One region of the Micromonospora sp. LA-10 genome, then DNA from elsewhere that is predicted to be linked to it. Evidence: predicted binding sites of a transcription regulator. Region 1 holds the regulator's gene; the other holds the start of a gene.
What was found. Region 1 encodes HrcA, which represses chaperone genes, less so after heat shock. Its sites were predicted from a motif close to GGTTNGCACNCTCNNNNNGAGNGTGCNAACC; they were not measured.
Positions count from the first base shown of each region.

Region 2: a site for HrcA is predicted at 3,928-3,958, ahead of groES (co-chaperone GroES). Genes of this name have one in related genera too.

Region 1 is NZ_CP195710.1:5,125,070-5,139,559, forward strand. Features, by position in the region: gene lepA (translation elongation factor 4) at 1-1,842, shown strand, start outside; gene ACSDG8_RS24190 (GlsB/YeaQ/YmgE family stress response membrane protein) at 2,063-2,350, shown strand; gene ACSDG8_RS24195 (GlsB/YeaQ/YmgE family stress response membrane protein) at 2,603-2,887, shown strand; gene ACSDG8_RS24200 (sugar ABC transporter substrate-binding protein) at 3,111-4,403, shown strand; gene ACSDG8_RS24205 (carbohydrate ABC transporter permease) at 4,400-5,386, shown strand; gene ACSDG8_RS24210 (carbohydrate ABC transporter permease) at 5,383-6,216, shown strand; gene ACSDG8_RS24215 (hypothetical protein) at 6,230-7,090, opposite strand; gene ACSDG8_RS24220 (enoyl-CoA hydratase-related protein) at 7,242-8,027, opposite strand; gene hemW (radical SAM family heme chaperone HemW) at 8,047-9,270, shown strand; gene ACSDG8_RS24230 (DUF4870 domain-containing protein) at 9,310-9,966, opposite strand; gene hrcA (heat-inducible transcriptional repressor HrcA) at 10,200-11,222, shown strand; gene dnaJ (molecular chaperone DnaJ) at 11,296-12,441, shown strand; gene ACSDG8_RS24245 (16S rRNA (uracil(1498)-N(3))-methyltransferase) at 12,443-13,177, shown strand; gene ACSDG8_RS24250 (SDR family NAD(P)-dependent oxidoreductase) at 13,298-14,059, opposite strand; gene ACSDG8_RS24255 (histidine triad nucleotide-binding protein) at 14,153-14,490, shown strand, end outside.
Region 2 is NZ_CP195710.1:4,495,761-4,510,250, reverse strand. Features, by position in the region: gene ACSDG8_RS21385 (sulfite oxidase) at 1-1,631, opposite strand, end outside; gene groL (chaperonin GroEL) at 1,767-3,410, opposite strand; gene groES (co-chaperone GroES) at 3,481-3,795, opposite strand; gene ACSDG8_RS21370 (THUMP-like domain-containing protein) at 4,050-5,282, shown strand; gene ybaK (Cys-tRNA(Pro) deacylase) at 5,339-5,818, shown strand; gene ACSDG8_RS21360 (sugar ABC transporter substrate-binding protein) at 6,023-7,126, shown strand; gene ACSDG8_RS21355 (ATP-binding cassette domain-containing protein) at 7,230-8,042, shown strand; gene ACSDG8_RS21350 (sugar ABC transporter permease) at 8,039-9,298, shown strand; gene ACSDG8_RS21345 (ROK family protein) at 9,330-10,505, shown strand; gene ACSDG8_RS21340 (DUF4142 domain-containing protein) at 10,593-11,330, shown strand; gene ACSDG8_RS21335 (hypothetical protein) at 11,344-11,598, opposite strand; gene tsaD (tRNA (adenosine(37)-N6)-threonylcarbamoyltransferase complex transferase subunit TsaD) at 11,616-12,662, opposite strand; gene rimI (ribosomal protein S18-alanine N-acetyltransferase) at 12,668-13,111, opposite strand; gene tsaB (tRNA (adenosine(37)-N6)-threonylcarbamoyltransferase complex dimerization subunit type 1 TsaB) at 13,108-13,785, opposite strand; gene ACSDG8_RS21315 (helix-turn-helix transcriptional regulator) at 13,957-14,490, shown strand, end outside.

The DNA of each region.
Region 1 (14,490 bases):
GGTGCCACCGACCCGGCGCGCATCCGGAACTTCTGCATCATCGCCCACATCGACCACGGGAAGTCGACCCTGGCCGACCGGATGTTGCAGCTCACCGGTGTGGTCGACCCACGGCAGATGCGCGCGCAGTATCTGGACCGAATGGACATCGAGCGCGAGCGCGGCATCACCATCAAGAGCCAGGCCGTGCGGATGCCGTGGACGATCCGCGAGGGCGACCGGGCTGGTGAGACCGCCGTGCTCAACATGATCGACACTCCGGGCCACGTGGACTTCACCTACGAGGTGTCCCGTTCGCTGGCCGCCTGTGAGGGCGCGATCCTGCTCGTCGACGCGGCGCAGGGCATCGAGGCGCAGACGCTCGCCAACCTCTACCTGGCGCTCGAGAACGACCTGCACATCATCCCGGTGCTCAACAAGATCGACCTGCCGGCTGCCCAGCCGGAGAAGTACGCCGAGGAGCTGGCGCACCTGATCGGCGGCGACCCGGCGGACTGCATCAGGGTCTCCGGCAAGACCGGTGAGGGCGTGCCCTACCTGCTGGACGAGATCGTCCGGCAGTTCGTGCCGCCGGTGGGTGAGGCCCAGTCGCCGGCCCGCGCGATGATCTTCGACTCGGTGTACGACGTCTACCGGGGCGTGGTCACGTACGTCCGGGTGATCGACGGCCGGATCTCGGCCCGGGACCGGATCAAGATGATGTCCACCGGCGCCGTGCACGAGCTGCTGGAGATCGGCGTCATCTCGCCGGAGATGGTCAAGGCCGACGCGCTCGGCGTCGGCGAGGTGGGTTACCTGATCACCGGCGTGAAGGACGTGCGCCAGTCCCGGGTCGGTGACACGGTCACCATCAACGGCAATCCGGCCAAGGAGGCGCTCGGCGGCTACAAGGACCCGAAGCCGATGGTCTACTCGGGTCTCTATCCGATCGACGGCTCGGACTACCCGAACCTGCGCGAGGCGCTGGACAAGCTCAAGCTCAACGACGCCGCGCTGGTCTACGAGCCGGAGACCTCCGGCGCGCTGGGCTTCGGCTTCCGCTGCGGCTTCCTCGGCCTGCTGCACCTGGAGATCATCCGGGAGCGGCTGGAGCGGGAGTTCAACCTCGACCTGATCTCCACCGCGCCGAACGTGGTGTACCGCGCCATCCAGGAGGACGGCGAGGAGATCGTGGTGACCAATCCGAGCGAGTACCCGACCGGCAAGATCGCCGAGGTGTACGAGCCGACGGTGCGGGCGACGGTGCTGACCCCGAACGACTACGTCGGCGCGGTGATGGAGCTGTGCCAGGGTCGCCGGGGCAGCCTGCTCGGCATGGACTACCTCTCCGCCGACCGGGTGGAGCTGCGCTACACGCTGCCGCTGGCCGAGATCATCTTCGACTTCTTCGACCAGCTCAAGAGCCGCACCAAGGGTTACGCCTCGCTCGACTACGAGCCCTCCGGCGAGCAGGCGTCCGACCTGGTGAAGGTCGACATCCTGCTGCACGGCGAGCCGGTCGACGCGTTCAGCGCGATCGTGCACAAGGACAAGGCGTACACGTACGGCACGACGATCGCGGCGAAGCTGCGCTCGCTGATCCCGCGCCAGCAGTTCGAGGTGCCGATCCAGGCGGCGATCGGCAGCCGGGTGATCGCCCGGGAGACGATCCGCGCGATCCGCAAGGACGTGCTCGCCAAGTGCTACGGCGGTGACATCAGCCGTAAGCGCAAGCTGCTGGAGAAGCAGAAGGAGGGCAAGAAGCGGATGAAGATGGTGGGCCGGGTGGAGGTCCCCCAGGAGGCGTTCATCGCCGCGCTCTCGTCCGACTCCGGCGACGGCAAGCCCGCCGGCAAGAAGTAACCAGTCAGGCTCCACGAACCGGCCGGCGTCCTCTTCAGGGCGCCGGCCGGTTCGCGTACCCAGGAATTTTCAGGCGGTGGCAGCGCTCCCACCTGCGGGTTCGCCCTGGCCGGGGGAGTGGCGGTCGATGCGGCCGGTTTCGGTTTTCGATGCGTCGGGCACTTAGCGGGCACGACAGCAACCGCACAGAACGTGCGAAATCGCTTTAGGAGGACCGACCGTGGAGTTCACCGTCTGGGGCATCATCACCGCGCTGGTCGTGGGTCTGATCGTCGGCGCGCTGGGTCGGCTGGTCGTGCCGGGCCGCCAGAACATGCCGATGTGGCTGCACATGGTGATCGGTGTCGGCGCCGCCCTGCTGGGTACCGTCCTGGCCCGCGCGCTCGGCATCGCGACGCAGACCGCCGGCATCGACTGGGCCGAGCTGGCCGTGCAGGTCGTGCTCGCCGCCATCGCCGTGGCCCTGGTGGCCGGCGTCGGCCGCCGCCGCAGCGTCTCGCGTTACTGATCGACGCACCACGCGCCTCGACGGGCGCCCGGCCGATGAGGCCGGGCGCCCGTCGGCGTATTCGGCGCATTGAACCCCGTCGGTGCGCAGGCTCCGCCCGCCGCGCCGGGTTTCGGGGAGAAGCAGCAGGTCAGGGTACGTCTGAACAATTCGTCATCGGAGTCGGTTTGGATTTCGAGGCGGTCGGGAACTTAGCGATCACGACAGTAACCACACGAAATGTGTGACCCGATCTTAAGGAGGAGGGCGACCATGGAGCTCACCGTTTGGGGCATCATCACGGCGCTGGTCGTTGGTCTGATCGTCGGCGCGCTGGGCCGGCTGGTCGTGCCGGGCCGGCAGAACATGCCGATTTGGCTGCACATGCTGATCGGCGTCGGCGCCGCGCTTCTGGGCACGATCGTGGCCCGGGCCTCCGGCTTCGCCGAGACCGCCGGTATCGACTGGCGCGAGCTGATGCTGCAGGTGCTCTTCGCTGCGATCGCCGTGGCCCTGGTGGCCGGCGTCGGCCGTCGCCGCGGCGTCTCGCGCTACTGACCCCGCACCACGCGCCTCGACGGGCGCCCGGCCTCATCGGCCGGGCGCCCGTCGGCGTTCGTGGGCTCCGAACTGCCCGGACGGCATCGATGTCGGCCGGGCCCTCGGCTGCGATACGGTCGCCTCTGCCCTCCGTCGCGAACACCCCCTGTTGTAAAGGAAATTTTCCTACTAAGGTGCGGCGGAGAAGGTTAGTGCCAAACGGCCCTGAGGGAGATATGGCGTGAACAGGTGGAAGCGGCTGGCTCCGGTCACCGCCATCGTGGCGTCGGCCGCGTTGGTGCTGACCGCGTGCGGTGGCTCCGGCGACGACGACAAGGCCGCCGACAACAGCAAGCTCACTGTGTGGATGATGGGTGAGGGCGGCGACGCCCAGACCGCGTTCCTCGACGGCGTCGAGGCGGAATTCAAGAAGAAGCACCCCGAGACCGACGTCGTGGTGCAGTACATCCCCTGGCTCGAGGCGCCGAAGAAGTTCCAGGCCGCGCTCGCCGGTGGGGAGGGCCCGGACGTCACCGAGCTCGGCAACACCGAGACTCAGGGCTGGGCCGCGCAGGAGGCCCTCGCCGACGTCACGGACAAGTTCAACGGCTGGTCCGAGGGCAAGGACATCCTGCCCGACCTGGTCAAGAACGCCCAGCTCGACGGCAAGCAGTACGGCGTGCCGTGGTACGCCGGCGTGCGGGCCGTCTACTACCGGACCGACTGGTTCGCCGAGGCCGGCGTGAAGCCGCCGACGACCTGGGACGAGATGGTCGCCGCCGCGAAGGCCGTGCAGGCCAAGAAGCCCGGCACCTACGGCATCGCCCTGCCCGGCAACTCCGAGCTGCCGTTCTACTCCTTCCTCTGGGGTGCCGGCGCGGAGATCGCCACCAAGGAGGGCGACGCCTGGAAGTCCGGCTACAACACCCCCGAGGCGCAGAAGGCGGTCAAGTTCTGGACCGACCTGGTGACCGTGCACAAGGTCGCCCCGCCGGCCGCCGCCGCGTGGAACGAGGTCGACGCCCGTACCCAGTTCGCCACGGGCAAGGCCGCGATGGCGTTCGCCGGCAGCTGGCAGGGCGGCGCGATGAAGAAGGACAACCCGGACATCGAGAAGGTCTGGGGCACGTTCCCGATTCCCGGCCCGGACGGCAAGGCCGCCCCGGCGTTCGCCGGTGGCTCCGACATCGCCATCTGGAAGGACAGCGAGCGGCAGTCGCTGGCCTGGGACTACATGACTGTGCTGCTGAGCAAGCAGAAGGACAAGGAGTTCGCGAGCAGCCTCGGCTTCTTCCCGGTCTACAAGGACCTGGTCAGCAGCGGCGACTACGCCAACGACAAGGTGATGGCCGCGTTCGCCACCGCCATCCAGAACACCAAGCTGACCCCGCTCACCCCGAAGTGGGTCGAGGTCAGCCGGACCAAGACGGTGACCCAGGCGATGAACAGCTCGGTCATCAAGGGCCAGAAGACGGTCGAGAAGGCCACCGCCGACGCGGCCACCGAGATGGAAAGCATTCTCAACGCCAAGTGACCACGCTGACCGAGGCCACCGGCGAGGCCGCCGCGCGGGAGACCCCCGCGCGGCGGCGCCGTCGCCGGGTGGACCACCTTCCGTACCTGCTGCTCCTGCCCTGCCTGGCGATCATCGCCGTGCTGCTGCTCTGGCCGCTCGGCCAGGTCGTGTGGATGTCCTTCCACAAGCTGGACAGCGTCCGGCAGCTGCGCGGCGACCGCGAGTGGCCCTGGGTCGGCCTGGCCAACTACGCGCAGATCCTCGGCGACCCGTTCTTCCGTACGGTGCTGCGCAACACCGTGCTGTTCGCGGTCGCCAACGTGGCGCTCACGATGATCCTCGGCACCCTGGTCGGGCTGCTGCTCAACCGCCTGGGCAGGAAGATGGCCACGTTCGTGGCGAGCTGCGTGATGCTCGCCTGGGCCACCCCGGCGCTGACCGGCACCATCGTCTGGAAATGGATCTTCGACGACACGAGCGGCCTGGTCACGTGGTTGTTCAACAAGCTCCCCGACGGGCTCTCCACGGCCCTGTTCGGGCGCAGCGACTGGACCGGGTACGGCTGGTTCAACGACCCGCTGATGTTCTTCGCGATCCTGACGCTCGTGGTGGTCTGGCACTCTTTCCCGTTCATCGCGGTGAGCGTGCTGGCCGGGCTCAAGAGCGTGCCGACGGAGTTGCAGGAAGCGGCCCGGGTCGACGGCGCCGGTCCGTGGAAGGTCTTCTGGTCGGTGACCTTCCCGATCCTGCGGCCGGTCTTCGGCATCCTCGTGGTGCTCTCCACGATCTGGGACTTCAAGGTCTTCACCCAGCAGTTCGTGCTGGCCGGCGGCACCCAGGACCGGTCGACGTTCATGCTGTCGATCTACTCGTACGCGGAGGCGTTCTCGCCACCGCCCAAGTACGGCCTCGGCTCCGCCATCGCGGTGATCCTCACCGTGATCCTGCTCGCGGTGACCGCCCTGTACGTCCGCATGGTGCTGCGGCAGGAGGACGAATGATGAAGAAGATCGCCCTCAACGGCGCGGGCCTGCTGGTCGCGCTCTTCGCCGCGTTCCCGGTCTACTGGATGGTGGCGACGTCGCTGAAGCCCAACCGGGAAATCTTCTCGTCCACGCCCCGGCCGGTGCCGGCGGAGCCGACGCTGGAGCACTACCGGGAGATCCTCACCGGCAACCTGATCCCGGGCGTGACGTTCACCGACTTCTTCCTCAACAGCGCGCTGGTCGCGCTGGCGACGGTGCTGCTGAGCGGGCTGGTCGCGCTGCTGGCCGCGACAGCGGTGGCCCGGTTCCGGTTCAAGCTGCGCACCACGTTCCTGATCATGCTGCTGGTGGTGCAGATGATCCCGCTGGAGGCGCTGGTCATCCCGCTGTTCCTGATGATCCAGCGGCTCGGCCTCTACAACACGCTGCCCAGCCTGATCCTCACGTACCTCGGCTTCTCGCTGCCGTTCGCGGTCTGGATGCTGCGGGGCTTCGTCGCCGCGGTGCCGAAGGAGCTGGAGGAGGCCGCCGCCATCGACGGGGCCAGCCGGGCCCAGACGTTCCGCAAGGTGCTGTTCCCGCTTGTCGCGCCCGGGCTGGTCGCCACCAGCATCTTCTCGTTCATCACCGCCTGGAACGAGCTGATCTTCGCGCTGACGTTCATCAACGACCAGCAGAAGTACACGCTGCCGGTGGCGATGACGTTCTTCTTCGGCCGCGACGACACCGCGTGGGGCTCGGTCATGGCCGCGTCCACGCTGTTCACCCTGCCGGTGATCATCTTCTTCCTGCTGGTGCAGCGCCGGATGGTCTCCGGCCTGGTCGCCGGAGCCGTGAAGGGCTGAGGAGGCGGGCCGGTCAGGCCGCCGCGAACACCTCGGCGCGTACCTCGGTGGCCGGATCGCCCTTCACCCGGGCCCAGGAGCCCTGCTCGGCCGTCCACTCCAGGTTGCCGAAGCGGACCTTCTTCACGCCGTGGTCGTCGGCGTGCGACACCAGCCAGTGCGCGTACCGCCAGCCGTTACGGTCGTCGCCAGCCGGCACGGTGAGCGCGGTCAGGTCCGTCGCCGTGGCCAGCCGGGGCAGCCCCCAGTCCAGCGACAGGCTCTCCAGCACGGCGCTGGCGGCGGCCGGCCCGCGCATCGTCGGCGGCGAACTCACCGTGCAGGCCACCGCGCCGGTCGCGTGGCCGAGCAACGCGCGGGTCAGGACCTCCGACTCGTCGGCCCACTTCTCGTACGCCTCGGGGAACGCCGACCGCTGCACCCGCTGGGCGGCGTCGGTGACCCGCATCCGCTCCCAGCCCTTGACCTTCTTCAGCGCGGCGTAGAACTTGTTCGCCGCGTACCGCGGGTCCTGGACCTGTTCCGGGGTGCCCCAGCCCTGGCTCGGGCGCTGCTGGAACAGGCCGAGCGAGTCACGGTCGCCGTGCGCGATGTTGCGCAGGTGCGACTCCTGGTACGCGGTGGCCAGCGCCACCACCACCGCCCGCTCGGGCATCCGGCGCTGCATCCCGATGGCCGCGATCGTCGCCGCGTTGGCCATCTGGTCGGCGCCGAGCACCACCTCGCCGTCGGCCTGCACCGTGCAGGTCCGGCTGGCCAGGGGAAGCCGCAGGTGCTCGCCGAACTGCTTGGTCACGACGTAGACCGCGAGCAGGGCCAGTACGCACACCGCAACACCAGTTGCCACGATCGCCGCTCGCGTCCGCACCCGCACCCCCTGTCCCGACAGTCCGCCAAGCGTACGTCGGCCCCGCGCCCGCGCCTCTCGTCCGAGTGGCCGTCCCGTCACCGCGTGACCGGCCACGCCGCGCCGCCGGGCGGGGCCCGCCGCCACCGAAGGCGTCGAGCCGGGCCCGCCGCGCGCCTCAGTCCCCGGCGGGCACCCAGGCGGCGGGCCGCTTCTCCCGGAACGCCATGACGCCCTCACGCCCCTCGTCGGAGAGGAAGTACCCGGTGGACAGCGCCGCCAACTCCGCGATCTCGGCCCGCAGGTCCGTGGCGGCGGGGCGGCGCAGCAACTCCTTCGCCCCGGCCAGCGCCCCCGGCGCGCCCTTGACCAGCGAGCCGCAGTAGCGCTCGACGGCGGCGTCCAGCTCGTCGGCCGGCACCGCGGCGGTGACCAGGCCGACCTCGGCGGCGCGACGGCCGTCGAAGGTGTCGCCGGTCAGGTACAGCTCGGCGGCGGCCCGCTGGCCCAGCCGGGGCAGCACGGTCGCCGAGATCACCGCCGGGATCACCCCGATCCGCACCTCGGTGAACGCGAACGTCGCCTCCTGCGCGCAGACCGCCAGGTCGGCGGCGGCGATCAGGCCCAGCCCACCGGCCCGGGCCGGCCCGGCCACCTTGGCCAGCACCGGCTTCGGGCACTCCCGCACCGCGACCAGCACGTCGCCGAGCATCCCGGCGGGCACCGTCCCGCTGGCGTACGCGGCGGCGGTCTCCTTCAGGTCGGCGCCGGAGCAGAAGACCGGGCCGGTGTGGTCGAGCACGATCGCGCGTACCGCGTCGTCGGCGACCGCGTCGGCCAGCCCGGCCAGCAGCTGGGTCATCAGGGGCGTGGAGAGCGCGTTGCGGTTGTGCGGGCTGTCCAGGGTGAGGGTGGTCACCCCACGGGCCGTGGCGACTCGCACGAGAGCGTCCGGAGAGGTCATGCCGGGCACACTAGTGGCCATGCCCGGCGTCCTTCCAGAAGGCGAACCCGTCCCGCGCGACGGATCGCTCCCAGCCACCGCCCGTCGCACCGTCGGCGCGCGCGGCTTCGGCGTGTACGTGCACGTCCCGTTCTGTGCCTCCCGGTGCGGTTACTGCGACTTCAACACGTACACCGCCGCCGAGCTGGGCGGCGGGGCGAGCCGGGAGACGTACGCCGACTCCGTGCTGGCCGAGCTGGCGCTCGCCGCCCGGGTGCTGGGCGACTCGCCGCCGCCCCGGGTCGACACCGTGTTCGTCGGCGGCGGCACGCCGACCCTGCTGCCCGCCGACGACCTGGCCCGGATCCTCGACGGCATCGACCGCGTCTGGGGGCTGGCCGCCGACGCCGAGGTGACCACCGAGGCCAACCCCGAGTCGGTGACCCCGGAGTCGCTCAAGACGCTGCGGGCCGCCGGGTACACCCGGATCTCGCTGGGCATGCAGTCGGCCGCGCCAGGGGTGCTCGCGGTGCTCGACCGTCGGCACAGCGCGGGCCGGGCCACCGCCGCCGCGCTGGAGGCGCGCGACGCCGGGTTCGACCACGTGAACCTGGACCTGATCTACGGCACGCCGGGCGAGACGGCCGACGACTTCGCCGCCTCGCTGGCCCAGGTGGTCGAGGCGGGCGTGGACCACGTCAGCGCGTACGCCCTGATCGTGGAGGACGGCACCCGGCTGGCCGCGCGGATGCGCCGGGGCGAGCTGCCGTACCCCTCCGACGACGTGGCGGCGGACCGCTACCTGGCCGCGGAGGCGGCGCTCGGCGCGGCCGGCTTCTCCTGGTACGAGGTGTCGAACTGGGCCCGCTCGGCGGCGGCCCGGTGCCGGCACAACCTGCTCTACTGGACCGGCGCCGACTGGTGGGGCCTGGGCCCGGGGGCGCACAGCCACGTCGGCGGCGTGCGCTGGTGGAACGTCAAGCACCCGAGCGCGTACGCGGCGCGGCTGGCCGAGGGCGCCTCGCCGGCGCTGGCCCGGGAAGTGCTCAGCCCGGACGAGCAGCACATGGAGGACGTGATGCTGCGGGTGCGGCTCGCCTCCGGGCTGCCGCTGGACGTGCTGGACGAGCCCGGCCGGGCGGGCGCCGAGCGGGCCCGGGACGCCGGGCTGCTCGACGCCGGGGCGTACGCGCGCGGGCTCGTGGTGCTGACGCTGCGCGGACGGCTGCTGGCCGACGCGGTGGTCCGTGACCTGCTGCCGTGACCGGCACCGGCCGGCCGCCCCCGCGGCCGGCCGGCGGTGTCACTTGATGAAGTTGTAGGTCATCGGGTAGCGGTAGAGCACACCCTCGTTGGCCTTGACCCCGCCGATGATCCCGAAGATCAGCGGCACCAGCCAGACCAGCATCGGGATGAAGAACAGGATCCCGCAGGTGACGACCGTGATCACCCAGGCGAGCACGCTGGCGATGGTCCAGGTGATCTGGAAGTTCAGCGCCGCGACCGCGTGGGCGCGCACGGTCGGCGACTGCTGACCGCGGGTCATCATCGCGATCAGCGGGGCGACCCAGCCGAGCAGACCGCCACCGACGATGACGCCCGCGGCGCCACCGAAGTGCGCCACCAGGGCCCAGGTCTTCTCGTCGTTGTTGGCGTACCCGGCCGGGCCGTAGCCGCCACCACCGGGAAAGCCGCCACCGGCGGGGTAGCCGGCGCCGTAGCCCGGCGTGCCGCCCGGCGGGGGGTAACCGCCCGGGGGCGGGTAGTCGCCCGGCGGAGGTTGCCCGCCCGGAGGCGGGTAGCCGCCCGGGGGCGGATAGTCACCGGGCGGGGGATACCCGCCCGCGCCCGGCGCGCCGGACAGTGGAGCGGTGGGCGGCTCGCCGGAGCCGTAGGGCGCCGACGGGTCGGGCTGGGGGCCGGAGTCCCCTGCTCCGGGAGGGCGAGGAGGTTCAGTCATGCACGTCACGGTAGGGCCACCGGGCAAGTGGCACCAGAGCGACACAGACCCAGCGTGACCGGCTGTTCGGCCCTGGTGTGCCGGGCGGTGTGGCGGGCCGCACCGCAGGTCCGTCAGGCGATCATCGCGTCGGCGGGGGTGCCGACGTAGACTGGCACTCGCTACAGTCGAGTGCCAGCCGCCCGGCGGATGCCGCGTGCCGGCCCGGCCGAGGTGTGTCAGGAGGTGGGGACATGGGTCTCGACGACCGCAAACTCGCCGTGCTGCGCGCGATCGTCGAGGACTACGTCGCCACGCAGGAGCCGGTGGGCAGCAAGGCCCTGGTCGAGCGGCACCAGCTCGGCGTCTCCCCGGCGACGGTGCGCAACGACATGGCGGTGCTGGAGGAGGAGGGCTACATCCGGCAGCCGCACACCAGTGCCGGCCGGGTGCCCACCGACCGCGGCTACCGCCTCTTCGTGGACCGTCTCTCCCGGGTCAAGCCGCTCAGCCCGGCCGAGCGCCGCGCCATCGAGCGCTTCCTGGTCGGCGCGGTCGACCTCGACGACGTGGTGCACCGTACGGTCCGGCTGCTCGCCCAGCTCACCCGGCAGGTCGCCGTGGTGCAGTACCCGAGCCTCGCCCGGTCCAAGGTGCGTCACCTGGAGTTGGTGCCGATCTCCACCACCCGGCTGATGGTCGTCATGATCGCCGACACCGGCCGGGTCGAGCAGCGGCTCGTCGAGCTGCCCGCCCCGGTGCCCGCCGACGACGTGACCGACCTGCGCCGGCTGGTGAACGAGAAGCTGGTCGGCAGTCAGCTCTCCGAGACGCCGCCGCTGGTGGAGGCCCTGGTGGACGAGTCCGCGCCGCATCTGCGCCCGGCCATGACCACGCTCTCCACCGTGCTGCTGGAGACGCTCGTGGAACGCCACGAGGAGCGCCTCGCGCTGGCCGGGCAGGCCAACCTCACCCGGGGCGGCCTGCTCGACTTCCAGGGCTCGCTGCGGCCGATCCTGGAGGCGCTCGAAGAAGAGGTCGTGCTGCTCAAACTGATCGGCGAGACGGAGCCGAGCACCACCCGCGTGCTGATCGGCGACGAGAACGAGTTCGACAACCTGCGGGCCGCCTCGGTGGTCAGCACCGGCTACGGACCGGGCAGCACCATCGTCGGTGGGCTCGGCGTGCTCGGCCCGACCCGGATGGACTACCCCGGCAATATCGCCATGGTGAGAGCCGTGGCACGCTACGTGGGCGAACTTCTGGCCCAGAACTGACCAGTCAGGGCCGACGGCCGGTTGCGGCCGACGACCGGAGCGACGCGAGACGAACATGAGGACACCTAACGCAGTGGCCAGGGACTACTACGGCATTCTCGGCGTGAGCCGGGACGCCTCCGACGACGAGATCAAGCGTGCCTACCGCAAGCTGGCGCGGCAGTACCACCCGGACGTCAATCCGGACCCGGAGGCCCAGGAGAAGTTCAAGGACATCAACGCCGCGTACGAGGTCCTCTCGGACGACCGGAAACGGCAGATCGTCGACCTCGGCGGCGACCCGCTCGCCCCCGGCGGCGGTGGCATGGGCGGCCCGGGCGGGCCCGGCGGCGCCGGTCCGTTCGTCGGCTTCCAGGACATCATGGACGCGTTCTTCGGCGGCGCGGCGGGCGGCAGCCGGGGTCCCCGGCCGCGCACCCGCCCCGGCGCGGACGCGATCCTGCGCCTGGAACTGGACCTCAACGAGACCGCGTTCGGCGTCGAGGCGCCGATCACCGTCGACACCGCGGTGCTCTGCACCACCTGCTCCGGCGCCGGCACCGCCGCCGGCACCCACCTGGCCACCTGCGAGGCGTGCGGCGGCCGGGGCGAGGTGCAGTCGGTGCAGCGCACCTTCCTCGGCCAGGTGGTCTCCGCCCGACCGTGCACCGTCTGCCAGGGCTACGGCACCACCATCCCGCACCCCTGCCCGACCTGCGCCGGTGAGGGCCGGGTGCGTACCCGCCGCTCGCTGACCGTCAAGATCCCGGCCGGCGTCGAGGACGGCATGCGGATCCGCCTCGCCCAGCAGGGCGAGGTCGGCCCGGGCGGCGGCACCGCCGGCGACCTCTACGTGGAGATCCACGAGCGGCCGCACGACGTCTACTCCCGCAAGGGCGACGACCTGCACTGCCGGGTGACGGTCCCGATGACCGCCGCCGCGCTCGGCACCCGGCTGACCATCAAGACGCTCGACAGCGAGGAAGCCGTCGACGTCAAGCCCGGCACCCAGCCCGGCAGCACGCTGCGGCTGCGCGCCCGGGGCGTACCGCACCTGCGCGGCACCGGCCGGGGCGACCTCTACGTGCACCTGGACGTGCGTACCCCGACCAAGCTCGACGCCGACCAGGAGCGGATGCTGCGCGACTTCGCCAAGACCCGCGGCGAGGAGGTCGCCGAGCTGAGCAAGCAGGGCGGCTTCTTCTCCCGGATGCGCGACGCGTTCAACGGGCACGCCTGAGGTGTCCGCCCCGCTGTTCCTGGTCGAGGCGCTGCCCACCGGTGACACGCTGACGCTGGACGGCCCGGAGGGCCATCACGCGGCGACCGTGCAGCGGCTGCGCGCCGGCGAGGAACTGCTGCTCGCCGACGGCCGGGGCGGCACCGCCGCCGCGGTGGTCACCGCCGTCGGCCGGGGCACGCTCGACCTGCGCGTCACCAGCCGGGGGTACGCGGACGCGCCCGTGCCCCGGCTCGTCGTGGTGCAGGGCATCGCCAAGGGCGACCGGGGTGAACTGGCCGTGCAGGCGATGACCGAGGTCGGGGTGGACGAGATCGTGCCCTGGGCGGCGTCCCGCTCGGTGGCGCAGTGGCGCGGCGACCGGGGCGTACGGGCCCGGCAGAAGTGGGTGGCCACCGCCCGGGAGGCCGCCAAGCAGGCCCGCCGCCCGTGGCTGCCGGTGGTGGCCGGCGCCCCCGACGAGTCCACCGCGACGGTGGCCCGCCGGATCGCGGGCGCGGCAGCCGCGTTCGTGCTGCACGAGGGCGCGCAGGACCGCCTGACCGCAGTCGACCTGCCGACGGCCGGGGAGATCGTCCTGGTGGTGGGCCCGGAGGGCGGCATCGCCGACCACGAGCTGGCCACGTTCGCCGAGGCGGGAGCGCGCACGGTCCGCCTGGGCCCGTCGGTGCTGCGCACGTCCACAGCAGGCGTGGCAGCCCTGACAGTCCTGGCAACCCGCCTGACCCACTGGTAACCCGCGCTCCTCCTTTTTCCCGGCGCGTCGATCTTGCAGTTTCGGCCCGTATCGCGCCCCTTTTGCGGTGCTCTGCCGGGGCCGAAAGTGCAAGATCGCGGGGGACGGGAGGGAGGGGGGTCAGGAGCGGAGGTAGGAGGCGCCGTTCAGGTCGATGATGGTGCCTGACGCCCACTCGGCCTCGGGACTGGCCAGCCAGTGCACCGCCGCCGCGATCTCCTCCGGCCGCGCCACCCGGTGGAACGGGGACTGTGCGCGTACCGCCTCGCCCCGCTCGCTCTTCAGGTGCTCGTTTGTCATGTCGGTCTCGACGAACCCGGGCGCCACGCACGCCACGGCGATGCCGTACGGGGCCAGGGCCACCGCGAGCGACTGCGCCATCGCGTTCATCCCGGCCTTGCTGGCCCCGTACGCCGGGTTTCCCGGCTCGCCCCGGAATGCGCCCCGGGACGAGACGTTGACGATCCGGCCCCCGCGTTCCCGCATGTGCTGCGCGGCGCACCAGGCGGCGTTCGCCGCGCCGACCAGGTTGGTGTCGAGCACCTCCCGCCACTGCGCCCGCCACTGCTCGTAGCTGCTCTCGAAGACCGGGTGCGGGGGATCGGCCGGCCCGAACACGCCGGCGTTGTTGACCAGCACGTCGAGACCGCCGAGCCGCTGGGCCGCCTCGTCCACCATGGCGCGTACCGCGTCGGGGTCGGCCAGGTCGGCGCGGACCACGACGTGCCCGTCGCCGGGCAGCTCGGCGCGGAGCTGTTCGGCCAGCCCGGCCGAGTCCCGGTGGTGGATCGCCACCCGGTCTCCACCTGCGGCGAACGCCCGCGCCACCGCCCGCCCGATGCCCCGCGAGGCCCCCGTCACCAGCACTGCCCGTCCCGACATGGCGGCCATTCTGCCGCACCGGCCCGGGGTGTTAAGAAGGGCCCCTTCCCCTACCGGAGGCGTTAAGCGGGGGCCCCTCCTTACACTGCTGCGATGGACTGCCTGTTCTGCCGGATCGTCGCCGGGGAGATCCCGGCCACCATCGTCCGCGAGACCGCCACCACCCTCGCCTTCCGGGACATCGACCCGAAGGCGCCCACCCACGTGCTGGTGATCCCGAAGGAGCACTACGTGGACGTGGCCACGCTGGCCCAGGGCGCGCCCGAACTGGCCGGTGAGGTGCTCCAGACCGCCGCCGTGGTGGCCGAGGAGGAGGGCCTGACCGTCGACGGGTTCCGGCTGATGTTCAACACCGGCCCGTACGGCGGGCAGGAGGTCTTCCACGTGCACGCCCACCTGCTCGGCGGCGCGCCGCTCGGCCCGATGCTCTG
Region 2 (14,490 bases), 630 kb from region 1:
TGGGTCTCGCCGGTCGTGTCCGTCGCCCGCACCTGGAGCGCGTGCTCGCCCGGCGTGGCGTCCCACCGCCAGGACCACTGCACCCAGGTGTCCGCCGACACAGCCGGGGCCAGGGTCGCCTCCTGCCAGGGCCCGCCGTCGACACGTACCTCGACTCGCTTGACGCCGCGGTGCTGCGCCCACGCGACACCGGCGACGGTCACCGGACCGGCGGCGGGACGGCTGCGAGGGCGGGGCGTGTCGATCCGGGACTGCGTCTTGATCGGCCCCTGCGCGGACCAGCCGCGCGGCACCCAGTACGCGTCGAAGTCGGCGAAGCTGGTCAGCTCCAGCTCGGTCAGCCACTTGCAGGCCGAGACGTACCCGTAGAGGCCGGGCACCACCATCCGCACCGGGAAGCCGTGCTGGATCGGCAGCGGCTCGCCGTTCATGCCGACCGCGAGCAGCGCGTCCCGCCCGTCGCGCAGCACCGAGGTGGGCGTGCCGCAGGTCCAGCCGTCGACGGCCCGGCCGACCACCTGGTCCGCGCCGTCCTCCGGATCGGCCTCGTCGAGCAGGTCCTTGATCGGTACGCCGAGCCAGCGCGCGTTGCCGATCAGGTCGCCGCCCACCTCGTTGGAGACGCAGGCGAGCGTCACGTAGCGCTCGACCATCGGGCGGGCGAGCAGGTCGTCGAAGCTCAGCTCGATCGGGTTGCGGACCCGCCCGTGGATGCGCAGCCGCCACGTGACCGGGTCCACCTGCGGCACCACCAGCGCGGTGTCGATCCGGTAGAACTCCGAGTTCGGCGTGACGTACGGCGCGAGCCGGGACAGCGACAGGTCGGCGCCGGCCGGCACCGGCGGGGCGGGCGCGACCGGGGCGGGCAGCGTCACCGCGTCCCGGGCCGCCGAGACGCCGCGCCGGCCGGCCAGCCAGTGCCCGCCCAGCCCGGCCACCGCGGCCGCTCCGGTGAGCAGCCCGGCGCCGCGCAGGAACCGTCGTCGCGACTCCGCGTCGTCGTCGTGCCGGACCGGCTCCCAGCCACCCGGCGTCTTCTCCTCCCCCGCGAGCGCGGCGACCGCCGGAGGCGGCGCGGACGACGGCTCACCGTCCCCGGGAGCGGCCCCGTCGCGCTGCGCCGGGCCGGTCCCGGCCCGGTCGCGTGGCGCGGCGTCGGTCCGATCACGTCCGGGCCGCGTCCGATCCGGCGGGTCGGCGCCCAGCGGGCCGGCCACGAACGCCCAGAGCGTCAGCGCGCCGAGGCCGCCGCCGACCAGCGAGGGCAGCGTGTCGAACGCGTCGGCGCCGGCCCGGGTCAGCGCGGCGGCGACGCCGAGCGCGGCGAACGCGGCGATGCCGGCCAGGCCGATCGCCAGCCGCCGGACCGCCACCAGGCCGAGCAGCGCGCCGAAGGCGGCCAGCAGCAGCGCCGTCCCGACCAGCAGGGCGATCTTGTCGTACGTGCCGAAGACGTCGATGGCGAACTGCTTGAGCGGCTCGGGCACCAGGTCGACGACGAGTCCGCCGACGGCGACGAGTGGAGCCGACCGGGGGCCGGTCAGGACCGCCACGGGTTCGGCGGCGCCGAGCGCCACCACGGCGGCGACGACACCGGCCAGTGCCGCGCGGCGGCGGGAAAGGGTGCTCACGGCATCCAGTCTGGTCGACCCGCGGGGACGGCTGCCATTTCCGTCAGCGTTCCGTAAGGGGACACGGCCCGGAAAAGCCGTCAGGGCACACCACCGGGTCGGCGGTGTGCCCTGACGTCGGGCCGTGCGGTCGGGTCAGAAGCCCGGGCCGTGCTGGTGGCCGTGACCGTGCGAGTGGCCGTGGCCACCGGCGGCCGGCTCCGGCTCGGCCGGCTTCTCCACCACGAGGCTCTCGGTGGTGAGCAGCAGGCCGGCGATCGAGGCGGCGTTGCTGACCGCGTTGCGGGTCACCTTCACCGGGTCGATGATGCCGGACTTGGCCAGGTCGACGTACTCGCCGGTGGCGGCGTCGAGGCCGTGGCCCCAGTCCTTGCCGACGACCTTCTGCACCACCACGTAGCCGTCGTGGCCGGCGTTCTGGGCGATCCAGCGCAGCGGCTCGACGAGCGCCTTGCGCACGATCGAGACGCCGACCTTCTCGTCACCGGTGAAGCCCAGGTCGTCGTCGAGCGCCGGCAGGATCTGGGCCAGAGCGGCGCCGCCACCCGGGACCGTGCCCTCCTCGACCGCGGCCTTGGTCGCGGCGATGGCGTCCTCGATGCGGTGCTTGCGCTCCTTCATCTCGACCTCGGTGGCCGCGCCGACCTTGATCACGGCGATGCCGCCGGAGAGCTTCGCCAGCCGCTCGGCCAGCTTCTCCCGGTCCCACTCCGAGTCGGACGCCTCGATCTCCTTGCGGATCTGCGCGACCCGGTCGGCGACCTCGGAGGCCTGCCCGCCACCGTCGACGACGGTGGTGTTCTCCTTGTCGACCACGACGCGGCGGGCGGTGCCGAGCACCTCCAGGCCGACCTGGTCGAGCTTGTAGCCCAGCTCCGGGGCGACCAGCTCGGCGCCGGTCAGGATCGCCATGTCCTGGAGCATCGCCTTGCGGCGGTCACCGAAGCCCGGGGCCTTGACCGCGCAGACCTTGACGGTCTTGCGCAGCGCGTTGACCACCAGCGTCGACAGGGCCTGGCCCTCGACGTCCTCGGCGACGATGAGCAGCGGCTTGTTGTTCTGGAGAACCTTCTCCAGCAGCGGCAGCAGCTCCTCGATGGCCGAGATCTTCTGCGTGGTGATCAGGATGTACGGGTCCTCCAGGACCGCCTCCTGCGCCTCCAGGTCGGTGACGAAGTTCGGCGAGATGAAGCCCTTGTCGAACTGGAGCCCCTCGGTCACCTCCAGCTCGGTGGTGAGCGCGGAGCCCTCCTCGACGGTGATGACGCCGTCGCGGCCGACCTTCTCCATCGCCTCGGCGATCAGCTCGCCGATGGCGGCGTCCTGCGCGGAGACGGTGGCGACGTGCGCGATCGACTCCTTGGCGGAGACCTCGACGGCCTTGCCGAGCAGCGCCTCGGAGACCTTGGCGGCCGCCGCGTCGATGCCCCGCTTCAGGCCGGTCGGGTTCGCGCCGGCGGCCACGTTGCGCAGGCCCTCGCGGACCATGGCCTGGGCCAGCACGGTGGCGGTGGTGGTCCCGTCGCCGGCGACGTCGTTGGTCTTGGTCGCCACCTCCTTGACCAGCTGCGCGCCGAGGTTCTCGTACGGGTTGGTGAGCTCGATCTCCTTGGCGATGGTCACGCCGTCGTTGGTGATCGTGGGCACACCGAACTTCTTGTCCAGGACGACGTTGCGCCCGCGCGGGCCGAGGGTGACCTTGACCGTGTCCGCGAGGGCGTTGACACCGTGCTCCAGCAGGTGCCGGGCGTCGTCCGAGAAGCTGAGGATCTTCGCCATCAGTATCCCTTCGAAGCGACGTTGCCCCGGCCCGGCGAGCCGGACCGGGGCAACGACACTGATCGGTTGCTTACTTCTCGATGACCGCGAGGACGTCGCGGGCGGAGAGCACCAGGTACTCCTCGCCGGCGTACTTGACCTCGGTGCCGCCGTACTTCGAGTAGAGGACGGTGTCGCCGACCTTCACGTCGATCGGCACGCGGTTGCCCTTGTCGTCGATCCGGCCCGGGCCGACAGCGAGGACGGTGCCCTCCTGCGGCTTCTCCTTGGCGGTGTCGGGGATCACGATGCCCGAGGCGGTGGTGGTCTCGGCCTCGTTCGCCTGGACCACGATGCGGTCCTCGAGCGGCTTGATCGCAACCTTGGTCGCGGTAGTCACGGGCATACCCTCCCGGGTACTTGGTGTCGTTGCCGGCCGGCGTGCCGACCAGCGTCAATCTGCCACATGCCACCGGGCGGGGCCGTCGTCGCGGGTGCCGGTCCGCCTGGCGCTCAACCCCCGGGCACGAGGCTCGGGGGTTGGCACCCTCAGGGTGAGAGTGCTAATCGCAGGTTATTCCTCGGCTAGCACTCCGTCAAGGAGAGTGCCAACGCGTCGCCCTCCGTGTCGCGCCGGAACGGGGCCGGGAGAATGAGTCCGTGGATCTCGACCAGCTCGCCGCGCTGCGTACCCCCGAGGGGTCGGCGGCGCTCGCCGCGGCCGGGCGGGTGGCCGGCGGCGACCCGCTGGCGGCGGCCGCCGCGCTGCGCTCGGCCGGGATTCCGGGCGACCTCGCCGCCGCCGCGCTGACCCAGGCGGAGCTGCGCCGCCGCGCGGTCGGCAAGTTCGGCGCGGCCGCCGCCGGGATGTTCCTCACCCGGCCCGGGCTGGAGCAGGCCACCCGCGGGGTGGTCGCCGGCCGGCGGGCCGCGCGGCTGCGCGCCGCGGGCGTGACCACACTGGCCGACCTGGGTTGCGGCCTGGGCGCCGACGCGCTCGCCGCGGCCCTCGCCGGGATCCGGGTGTACGCGGTGGAGGCCGACCCGCTGACCGCCGCGATGGCCGCCGCGAACGCCGAGGCCGCCGGGCTGGCGGAACTGGTGACCGTCGAGTGCGGCGACGCCACCGCGTTCGACGTGAGCCGGGTCGACGGCGCGTTCTGCGATCCGGCGCGGCGGCGGGCCGGCACCGGCCGGCGCGTCTTCGACCCGAAGTCCTACTCGCCGCCGTGGGACTTCGTCACCGGCCTGGCCGCCCGGGTGCCGCGCACCGTGGTGAAGGTGGCGCCAGGGCTGGACCACGCGCTGATCCCGGCGGGCGCCGAGGCGGAGTGGGTGAGCGTGGACGGCGACCTGGTCGAGGCGGCGCTGTGGTGCGGCGAGCTGGCCGGCGTCCCCCGCCGAGCCACAGTGCTGCGCGAGAAGGAAGGGCCCCTTCTTAACGCCTCCGGTAGTAAAAGGGTCCCTTCCTATCACCTCACCGGCACCGGCGCGGCGGAGGCGGAGGTGGGGCCGGTCCGGCGTTTCCTGTACGACCCGGACCCGGCCGTGGTGCGCGCGCACCTGGTCGCCGAGCTGGCCACCGACCTCGACGCCACGCTCGCCGACCCGTCGATCGCCTACCTCTACGCCGACGAGGCCCGGCCCACCCCGTTCGCCCGCTGCCTGGAGATCACCGACGTGCTGCCGTTCTCGCTGAAGCGGCTGCGCGCCCTGCTGCGGGAGCGGCGGGTCGGCCGGGTCGAGATCCGCAAGCGCGGGTCGGCGCTGGAGCCGGAGAAGCTGCGCCGTGACCTGCGGCTCTCCGGCGAGGCGGCGGCCGACCTGGTGCTGACCCGGGTCGCGGGCGACCCCGCGGTGCTCGTCTGCCGGCCGGTCCCGGCGGGCGGCTGACCCGCGGCGCGCGGTTTCGGCTCGCGGTCGGGCGACGACCGGGCTAGCTTGAGCCGGTGGCGGGCCCTGGCACTCCGGCGATCGCGTTGCTGAGCAAGCAGAAGATCGCGCACAGCACCCACCCCTACGACGTCTCGCCGGACGCGCCGAACTACGGCGCGCTGGTCGCCGAAGCGCTCGGGGTGGCACCGGAACGCGTGTTCAAGTCGCTCGTCACCGAGGTCGACGGCGGGCTGACGGTGGCTGTGGTGCCGGTGACCGGCGAGCTGGACCTGAAGGCGCTCGCCGCGGCGGTGGGCGGCAAGCGGGCGGCGATGGCGGACCGGGCGGTGGCCGAGCGGGCGACCGGGTACGTGCGGGGCGGGATCAGCCCGCTGGGCCAGCGCAAGCGGCTACCGACAGTCGTCGACTCCTCGGCGCTGGCGTACCCGACCGTGTACGTCTCGGCGGGCCGCCGAGGCTTGCAGGTGCAGCTCACGCCGACCGATCTGGTGGCGCTCACCGGGGCGGCCACGGCATCGATCGCCGCCGTCTGACGGGCCTCGTCACGGTACGTGTGGGAGCGTTCCCGGAACGCGCACGCCCGGCGGTGTCTCGCGGGTGACAACCGCGTTGCTGAATTGTTACCGCCGCCAACAAACTTCTGACCTCGGCAGTCTTGCGGCCCATGGGCGGCGAGGAATACGTTGCCGGACACAACAAAACATCACCACTCCCCCACCTCCGAAAGGACCCTGCACATGCGCAAGGGCTTCCTCACCTTCGCGGCCGTCGGTCTCCTCGCGACCGGCAGCATGGCCGCCTGTGGTGACAACGGCGGTTCTTCCGACGAGGCCGGCGGCTCCAACGCCAAGAAGCCGAAGATCGGCGTGATCCTGCCCGACAGCAAGTCCTCCGCCCGCTGGGAGGGCGCGGACCGCAAGTACCTCAAGGCGGCGTTCGACGCGGCGGGCGTCGAGTCCGACATCCAGAACGCGCAAAACGACAAGACCGCGTTCCAGACCATCGCCGACCAGATGATCACCAACGGCGTCAACGTCCTGATGATCGTCAATCTGGACTCCGGCACCGGCAAGGCCGTGCTCGACAAGGCCAAGTCGCAGGGCGTGGCGACCATCGACTACGACCGGCTGACGCTGGGCGGCTCCGCCCAGTACTACGTCAGCTTCGACAACGAGGCGGTCGGCAAGCTCCAGGGCGAGGGCCTGAGCAAGTGCCTGACCGACAAGGGCGTCAAGAACCCGTCGATCGCGTACCTCAACGGCTCGCCGACGGACAACAACGCCACCCTGTTCAAGAACGGGTACGACTCGGTGCTCAAGCCGAAGTTCGACTCGAAGGAGTACACCAAGGTCGCCGACGACCCGGTACCGGCGTGGGACAACGCGCAGGCCGCGACGATCTTCGAGCAGCAGATGACCAAGGCCGGCGGCAAGATCGACGGCGTGCTCGCCGCCAACGACGGTCTCGGCAACGCGGCCATCTCGGTGCTCAAGAAGAACAAGCTCAACGGCAAGGTCCCGGTGACCGGTCAGGACGCCACCAAGGAGGGCCTGCAGAACATCCTCGCCGGTGACCAGTGCATGACCGTCTACAAGGCGGTCAAGAAGGAGGCGGACGCCGCCGCCGATCTGGCCATCGCGCTCGCCAAGGGTGAGAAGAAGGACACCGGCCAGACGGTCAAGGACCCGGAGGGCAACCGGGACGTGCCGGCCGTGCTGCTGGAGCCCAAGGCCATCTTCAAGGACAACGTCAAGGACGTGGTGGCCGACGGCTACGTCACCAAGGAAGAACTCTGCACCGGTGCCTTCACGAAGCTCTGCACCGACGCCGGCGTGAGCTGACCCACCCGCCTCAGGCGGCGCCGCCCGGCACGGGGTGACCCGTGCCGGGCGGCGCCCGCGCCGGACGGGATCCGAGACCTCCCTCCGCCCAAAGGAGAACCCCGTGTCCGCAACCCCCCTGCTGGAGCTACGCGGGATCGACAAGAGCTTCGGTCCCGTCCAGGTACTGCGTGACGTCGCCTTCGCCGCGCACCCCGGCGAGGTGACCGCGCTTGTCGGCGACAACGGCGCCGGCAAGTCGACCCTGGTCAAGTGCATCAGCGGCATCCACCCCACCGACGCCGGCGAGTTCCTCTTCGACGGCCGGCCGGTGAGCATCAACAGCCCGCGCGACGCCGCCGCGCTCGGCATCGAGGTCGTCTACCAGGACCTGGCGCTCTGCGACAACCTCGACATCGTGCAGAACATGTTCCTCGGCCGGGAGAAGCGCAGCGGCATCGTGCTCGACGAGCCGACCATGGAGCAGATGGCCGCCGAGACGCTCGCCGGCCTGAGCGTGCGCACCGTGAAGTCGCTGCGCCAGCACGTGGCCAGCCTCTCCGGCGGCCAGCGGCAGACGGTCGCCATCGCCAAGGCGGTGCTCTGGAACAGCCGCCTGGTCATCCTGGACGAGCCGACCGCCGCGCTCGGCGTCGCGCAGACCGCCCAGGTGCTGGAACTGGTGCGCCGGCTGGCCGACAACGGCCTGGCCGTGGTGCTCATCTCGCACAACATGAACGACGTCTTCGCCGTCTCCGACCGGATCGCCGCGCTCTACCTCGGCCAGATGGTCGCCCAGGTGAAGACCACCGACATCACCCACTCGCAGGTGGTCGAGCTGATCACCGCCGGCCGATCCGGCGGCCTCGGCCTCACCGGCGAGCCGGGCGGCAACGGCGCCGCGCCCGCCGACACCACCCCAGGAGCCATCCGATGACCGCCATCGTCGTGAAGAAGGAAGGCCCGGCCGGCGTCGCGCCGACACCGACCCTGAGCAGCCACGTGAACAACTACTGGCGCCGGGTACGCGGCGGCGACATCGGCGCGCTCCCCGCGGTGGTCATGCTCGTGGCGCTCGCGGTGGGCTTCTCGATCGCCCGCCCGTCGTTCTTCACCGCCGGCAACCTGGCGAACCTGTTCACCCAGGGCGCGGCGGTCACGCTCATCGCGATGGGCCTGGTCTTCGTCCTGCTGCTCGGCGAGATCGACCTCTCCGCCGGCTTCGCCAGCGGCGTCTGCGCCGCGATCCTCGCGAACGTGGTCACCGTGCTGGGCTACCCCTGGTACGTGGCGGTCCTCGCCGCCGTCGTCACCGGTGTGGTGATCGGCACCGTGCTGGGCCTGCTGGTCGCCAAGGTCGGCATCCCGTCCTTCGTGGTCACGCTCGCCGGCTTCCTCGCCTTCCAGGGCGTCGTGCTGACGCTCATGGACGAGGGCGCCAACATCGCGATCCGCGACGACGTGCTCGTCGCGATCGCCAACCGCAACCTCTCCCCCGCGCTGGGCTGGGCGCTCGCCGCGGTGGCCGTCGCCGGGTACGCGGCCGTGCAGTTGCTCCGGTACCGCAACCGGGCCTCCCGCGGCCTGCTCACCGACCCGCTCACAGTGGTCGGCGCGCGGATCGCCGGCCTGGCCGTGATCCTCGGCGTGGCGGTCTACGTGCTCAACCTGGAGCGCAGCCGCAACGTGCTGATCACCTCGCTCAAGGGCGTGCCGATCGTCGTACCGATCATCGCGGTGCTGCTGATCGTCTGGACGTTCGTGCTCCAGCGCACCAGCTACGGACGGCACATCTACGCGGTCGGCGGCAACGCCGAGGCGGCCCGCCGGGCCGGCATCAACGTCGACCGGATTCGTATCTCCGTCTTCGTGATCTGCTCCTCGATGGCCGCCATCGGTGGCATCGTGGCCGCCAGCAGGGGCAACTCGGTCGACCCCAACACCGGTGGCAGTAACGTACTGCTCTACGCCGTCGGCGCGGCGGTGATCGGCGGCACCAGCCTCTTCGGCGGCAAGGGCCGGATCCTCGACGCCGTGCTCGGCGGCGCGGTCGTCGCGGTCATCGACAACGGTATGGGACTGATGGGATACAGCTCGGGCGTCAAGTACGTGGTCACCGGCGTGGTGCTGCTCGCCGCGGCGACCATCGACGCGCTGTCGCGTCGGCGGGCCGCCGCCACCGGCAACCGCTGAGCAGGGACACGGAAACACCATGGCAGTGGCAATGCGCGCGGGCCCCAGTCAGGACGAGATCCGTCGGCAGAACCTGGGCGCATTGCTCCGCTACGTACACGTTCACGGGGCCACCACCCGCGCCGAGCTGACCACCGCGCTCGGCCTCAACCGCAGCACCATCGGCGCGCTGACCGCGGACCTGGCCGGCGCCGGTCTGGTCAGCGAGGGGACGCCGAAGGAGACCGGCCGGGCCGGACGACCGTCACTCGTCGTCCGGCCCGAGTCGGGGCGGGTCTACGCGTACGCGTACAGCGTCGAGGTGGACCGGCTGCGGGCCGCGCGGGTCGGGCTCGGCGGTGAGGTGCTCGACCGCCGGGAGATGGAGCGGCCGCGCAACCTGGTCGCCGGGGAGGCCGCCCCGCTGCTCGCCGGCGCGGTCAAGGAGATGCACCAGTCGGTGCCGCCGGACGCGGTCTGCGTCGGCGCCGGGGTGGCGGTGTGCGGCATGGTCCGCCGCGAGGACGGGCTGGTCCGGCTCAGCCCGACCACCGGCTGGGTGGACGAGCCGATCGGTGCGGCGCTCGCCGTCGAGCTGGGAATAGACGTACCGATCACGGTGGGGAACGTGGCCGACGTGGCCGCCTACGCCGAGCACGCCCGCGGCGCGGCCGTCGGCTGTGACAACGTCATCTACATCTACGGCGACGTGGGCGTGGGCGCCGGCATCATCGCCGGGGGCCGGCGGCTGCGGGGGCACGGCGGCTACGGCGGCGAGGTCGGCCACATGGTGGTGGTCCGCGACGGCGTACGCTGCGACTGCGGCCGGCGCGGCTGCTGGGAGACCGAGATCGGCGAGCACGGGCTGCTGCGCGCCGCCGGCCGGTCCGAGGCGCGCGGCCGGGACGCGCTGCTCGCCGTCTTCGACGCCGCCGACCGCGGCGACGCCCGGGCGCAGACCGCGGTACGGCAGGCAGGCGACTGGCTCGGCTTCGGCGTCGCGAACCTGGTGAACATCTTCAACCCGGAGATGGTCATCTTCGGCGGCACCATGCGCGACCTCTACCTGGCCGCCGCGGCGCAGGTGCGCAGCCGGCTCAACTCCAACGGGCTGCCCGCGTGCCTGGAGCACGTGCGGCTGCGTACCCCGAAGCTGGGCGACGACGCGGCGCTGATCGGCGCCGCCGAGCTGGCGTTCGAACGACTCCTCGCCGATCCGCTGAACTGATCGGCCCGGTGATCCGTACCAGTGTGCGGACGGGCGGCCGTCCACGACACCCCGTGTACCGGTCCGGACCGAGGAGGCACCGCAACCATGGCATCGCTGGAATCCGCACGCCGCAAGCTGGCGCACCGGGTGGTACTGCTGCTCGCCGCGCTGGGCGCGGGGATCGGCGTCGTTCCCGGGACGGCGCAGGCCGCGCCCAACCCCGGCGTGCAGATGAACGCCGCCGACATGACGCTGCTCAACGGGGTACGGCTGGCCGGGCTGTGGGAGATGCCGGCCGGGCAGATGGCGGCCGAGAAGGGCCAGTCCGCCCGGGTACGTGAGGTCGGCGCGGAGATCGCCAAGCAGCACGCGGAGTTGGACCAGCTGGTGGTCGAGGCGGCCAACAAGCTCGGCGCCACCCTGCCGACCGATCCGACGGCCGAGCAGCAGGGGTGGCTGACCGAGATGCGGAACGCCAACGGCGCCCGGTTCGACCAGATCTTCGTCACCCGGCTGCGGGTCGCCCACGGCAAGATCTTCCCGGTGATCGGCGCGGTCCGGGCCAGCACCCGCGACCCGATCGTGCGCAAGCTGGCCGAGGACGCCAACAAGTTCGTCAACGACCACATGACCATGCTGGAGAGCACCGGGCTGGTGCGCTGGCAGCAGCTGCCGCCGGCCGCGCTGCCGCCCGCGCAGAGCGACTCGCTCGTCGCCGCGGCCCAGGCCAACGTGGGCAGCGGCGGTGGGCTCCAGGTCGGCACCGGACTGGTGTGGGCGGTGTTCCTGATCGCGCTCGGCACCGGCGGGTACGCCACCTGGCGGCTGACCCGCCGCTCCTGACGAAGCGGCAGAGTCAGCGGTCGACCTGGGCGAAGTCCCAGCTGTGCGGCGGGCGGGCGATCAGGCGCGCCGGCGGCTCGGGAAGCTCCCGGGGGTTGTTCCGCCACTTGGAGATGACCACCAGCCGGTGGTCGGTGGAGGAGAACACCTCGCTGGAGACGTGCATCGGGTCGTGCTCGAACTCGGGCAGCGCGGTCTCGCAGACCCAGGTGATCAGGTCGGCGAAGCCGTACGGCTCGGCCTTGGCCTCCCACATCCGGACGATCATGTCGGTTCCCTCCCCGCTCACACACTGACCACTGTCAGCGGCATCGCCGAGTCGGCCGGCAGGTCCAGCCGGCTCGGCGCGACGCCCGCGGCGACCAGATGCGAGCCGAGCGCGGCCACCATCGCGCCGTTGTCCGTGCAGAGCTTCGGCCGGGGCGTACGCACCCGGATGCCGTGCCTGCCGGCCCGCTGCTCGGCCATCGCCCGTAGCCGGGAGTTGGCGGCCACCCCGCCGCCGATCACCAGCGTGTCGATGCCGCTGGTGCGGCAGGCGTCGATCGCCTTGCCGATCAGCACGTCGCAGACCGCCTCCTGGAAGGACGCGGCCACGTCGGCGACCGGGACCGGCTCACCGGCCCGCTGCCGCGCCTCCACCCAGCGGGCCACCGCCGTCTTCAGACCCGAGAACGAAAAATCGAAGCGGTGCCCGGCCAGGTCCTTCGCGGCGGTCAGCCCGCGCGGGAAGGCGATCGCCGCCGGGTCACCGGCCCGCGCCTCGCGGTCGATGTACGGTCCGCCGGGGAACGGCAGCCCGAGCAGCCGGGCCACCTTGTCGAACGCCTCCCCGGCCGCGTCGTCGATGGTGGCCCCGAGCGGTACGACGTCGCGGGCCAGGTCGTCGACGCGCAGCAGCGAGGAGTGGCCGCCGGAGACCAGCAGCGCGATGGCGGGCTCGGGCAGCGGGCCGTGTTCCAGCGTGTCCACCGCCACGTGCGCGGCGAGGTGGTTCACCCCGTACACCGGCTTCTCCGCCGCCACCGCGTACCCCTTGGCGGCGGCGACCCCGACGAGCAGCGCGCCCGCGAGCCCCGGCCCGGCGGTCACCGCGATCGCGTCGATGTCGGCGAGGGTGACGCCCGCCTCGCGCAGCGCCCGGTCCATGGTCGGCACGATCGCCTCCAGGTGGGCGCGGCTGGCCACCTCGGGCACCACGCCGCCGAACCGGGCGTGCTCCTCGACGCTGGAGGCGAGCGCGTCGGCGAGCAGCGTGTGCCCGCGCACGATGCCCACACCGGTCTCGTCGCAGGAGGTCTCGATGCCGAGGATCAGGGGTTCGTCAGCCATGCTCGTCAGTCCTCGTTGCGCTGCATGACCAGCGCGTCGGTGTTGCTCGGTTGGTAGTAGCCGCGCCGTACGCCGATCGGCTCGAAGCCGTAGCCGGCGTAGAGCCGCTGCGCCGGGGCGTTGTCCGCGGCGACCTCAAGCAGGGTGCTGCGGACGCCGCGCCGGGCGGCCTCGGCGAGCAGCGCCTCCAGCAGCAGCCGGCCGATCCCCCGGCGGTGGGCGTCCCGGCGGACCGCGACGTTCTGCACCCACGCCTCGTCGGGCGGGGCCACGGCCAGCCCGGCGTAGCCGAGCACGACGCCGTCGTCGTCGGTGGCGACCAGGTAGAAGTGGCCGTTGGCGAGTTCGTTCCAGAACATCGCCGCCGACCACTGCTCGGCGCCGAACAGGTCCGCCTCGATGGGCAGCACCTCCTCGACGTGCCACCAGCGGAACCGGCTCAGCCTCATGGCAGGACCGGCTTGTGGCCGGTGGCCGCGACCGCGTCGGGGCGACGCAGGTAGAGCGGGGTCAGCGTCTCGCCGGGCGCGCCCGCGCGGATCCGCGGCGCGGCGAGACCCGCCAGCGCCAGCGGGTCCGGGTAGCGCGGCTCGTCCCGCACCGGCAGGCCGAGCACGTCCGCGTACCGGTGCGCGCCGTCGCCGACCGCGGCGGTGACCGCCAGGTCGCGCGCCCGCTGCGCGACCACGGCCGGGGCGGCGACCTCCGGCCCGACGAGGCGCTGGCCGGCGCCGTCGTAGACGGCCCAGTAGATTTCCCGCCGCCGCGCGTCGCTCGCGGCCAGCACCGGCTCGCCGGCGGCCGCCGGGTGGCCGAGCCCGTCGAGCGAGCAGACACCGTACGTGGGGACGCCGAGCACCTGACCCATGGCGGCGGCGGTGACCAGCCCGACCCGCAGCCCGGTGAACGGGCCCGGGCCCAGACCGGCGACGATCGCGGCCAGGTCGGCGGGGCGCGCGCCGACGTCCGCGAGCACGGCGTCGACCTGCGGCGCGAGCAGCTCGCCGTGGGCGCGGGCGTCGACTGTGCACCGGGACGCACGAACCGCGACGCCGTCCGCCGAGACCTCGGCCAGCGCCGCGGTCACCGCGGGCGTCGAGGAGTCCACCACGAGTACGAGCACGGTAAGCCAGCCTAGCCGTCCGCTCCGCCCGCCCCCGGCACGCCCTCGCCGCTCACCCGGTCACGGTGCGTAGCGCCCGGATCAAAGAGAAGAGTTGAGAGCGTTATGCCTCTGGGTCATATTTATGACTCAGAGGCATAACGCTTGAAAGAGGACTGCCATTCTCCGGAGATGACGGAGAGTCGCCTGGTTCGGGAGGTCGCCCGCACCCTGCGGTGTGAACGCGAACAAGCTGGGCTCACCCAGCAGGCGCTGGCCGCCCGGTCCGGGCTCAGCCAGGCCGCCATCGCCCGGATCGAGCGTGGCGACCGGCTGCCCAGCCTGACCACGGCGGAACGCCTGCTCGCCGCGCTCGGGCGGCAGCTGCGGATCGAGATCGAGCCGCTGGACAGCCACTTGGACGCGGCGCTGGACAAGATGGCCGGGACCGCGCTGACCGAGCGGATCGATCATCTTCGGCTGGACCGGATCATGGACGCCCTGGGCGACCTGCCGTACGTGCTGTCGGGCGGCATGGCGGCACTGCTGCAGGGCGCGCCGCTGCCGGTGGACGCGGTCGAGATCGCGGTGCGCTGGCGGGATTCGCCGCAGTTCAGCGCACTCCTCGATCAGATCTACGCGCAGCGCTGGGACGCCCGGTGGCAGGTGTGGGGCGGCATCCACACGGAGCCTGAGGAGCCGGGCGAGCATCGCTGGCGGACCCGC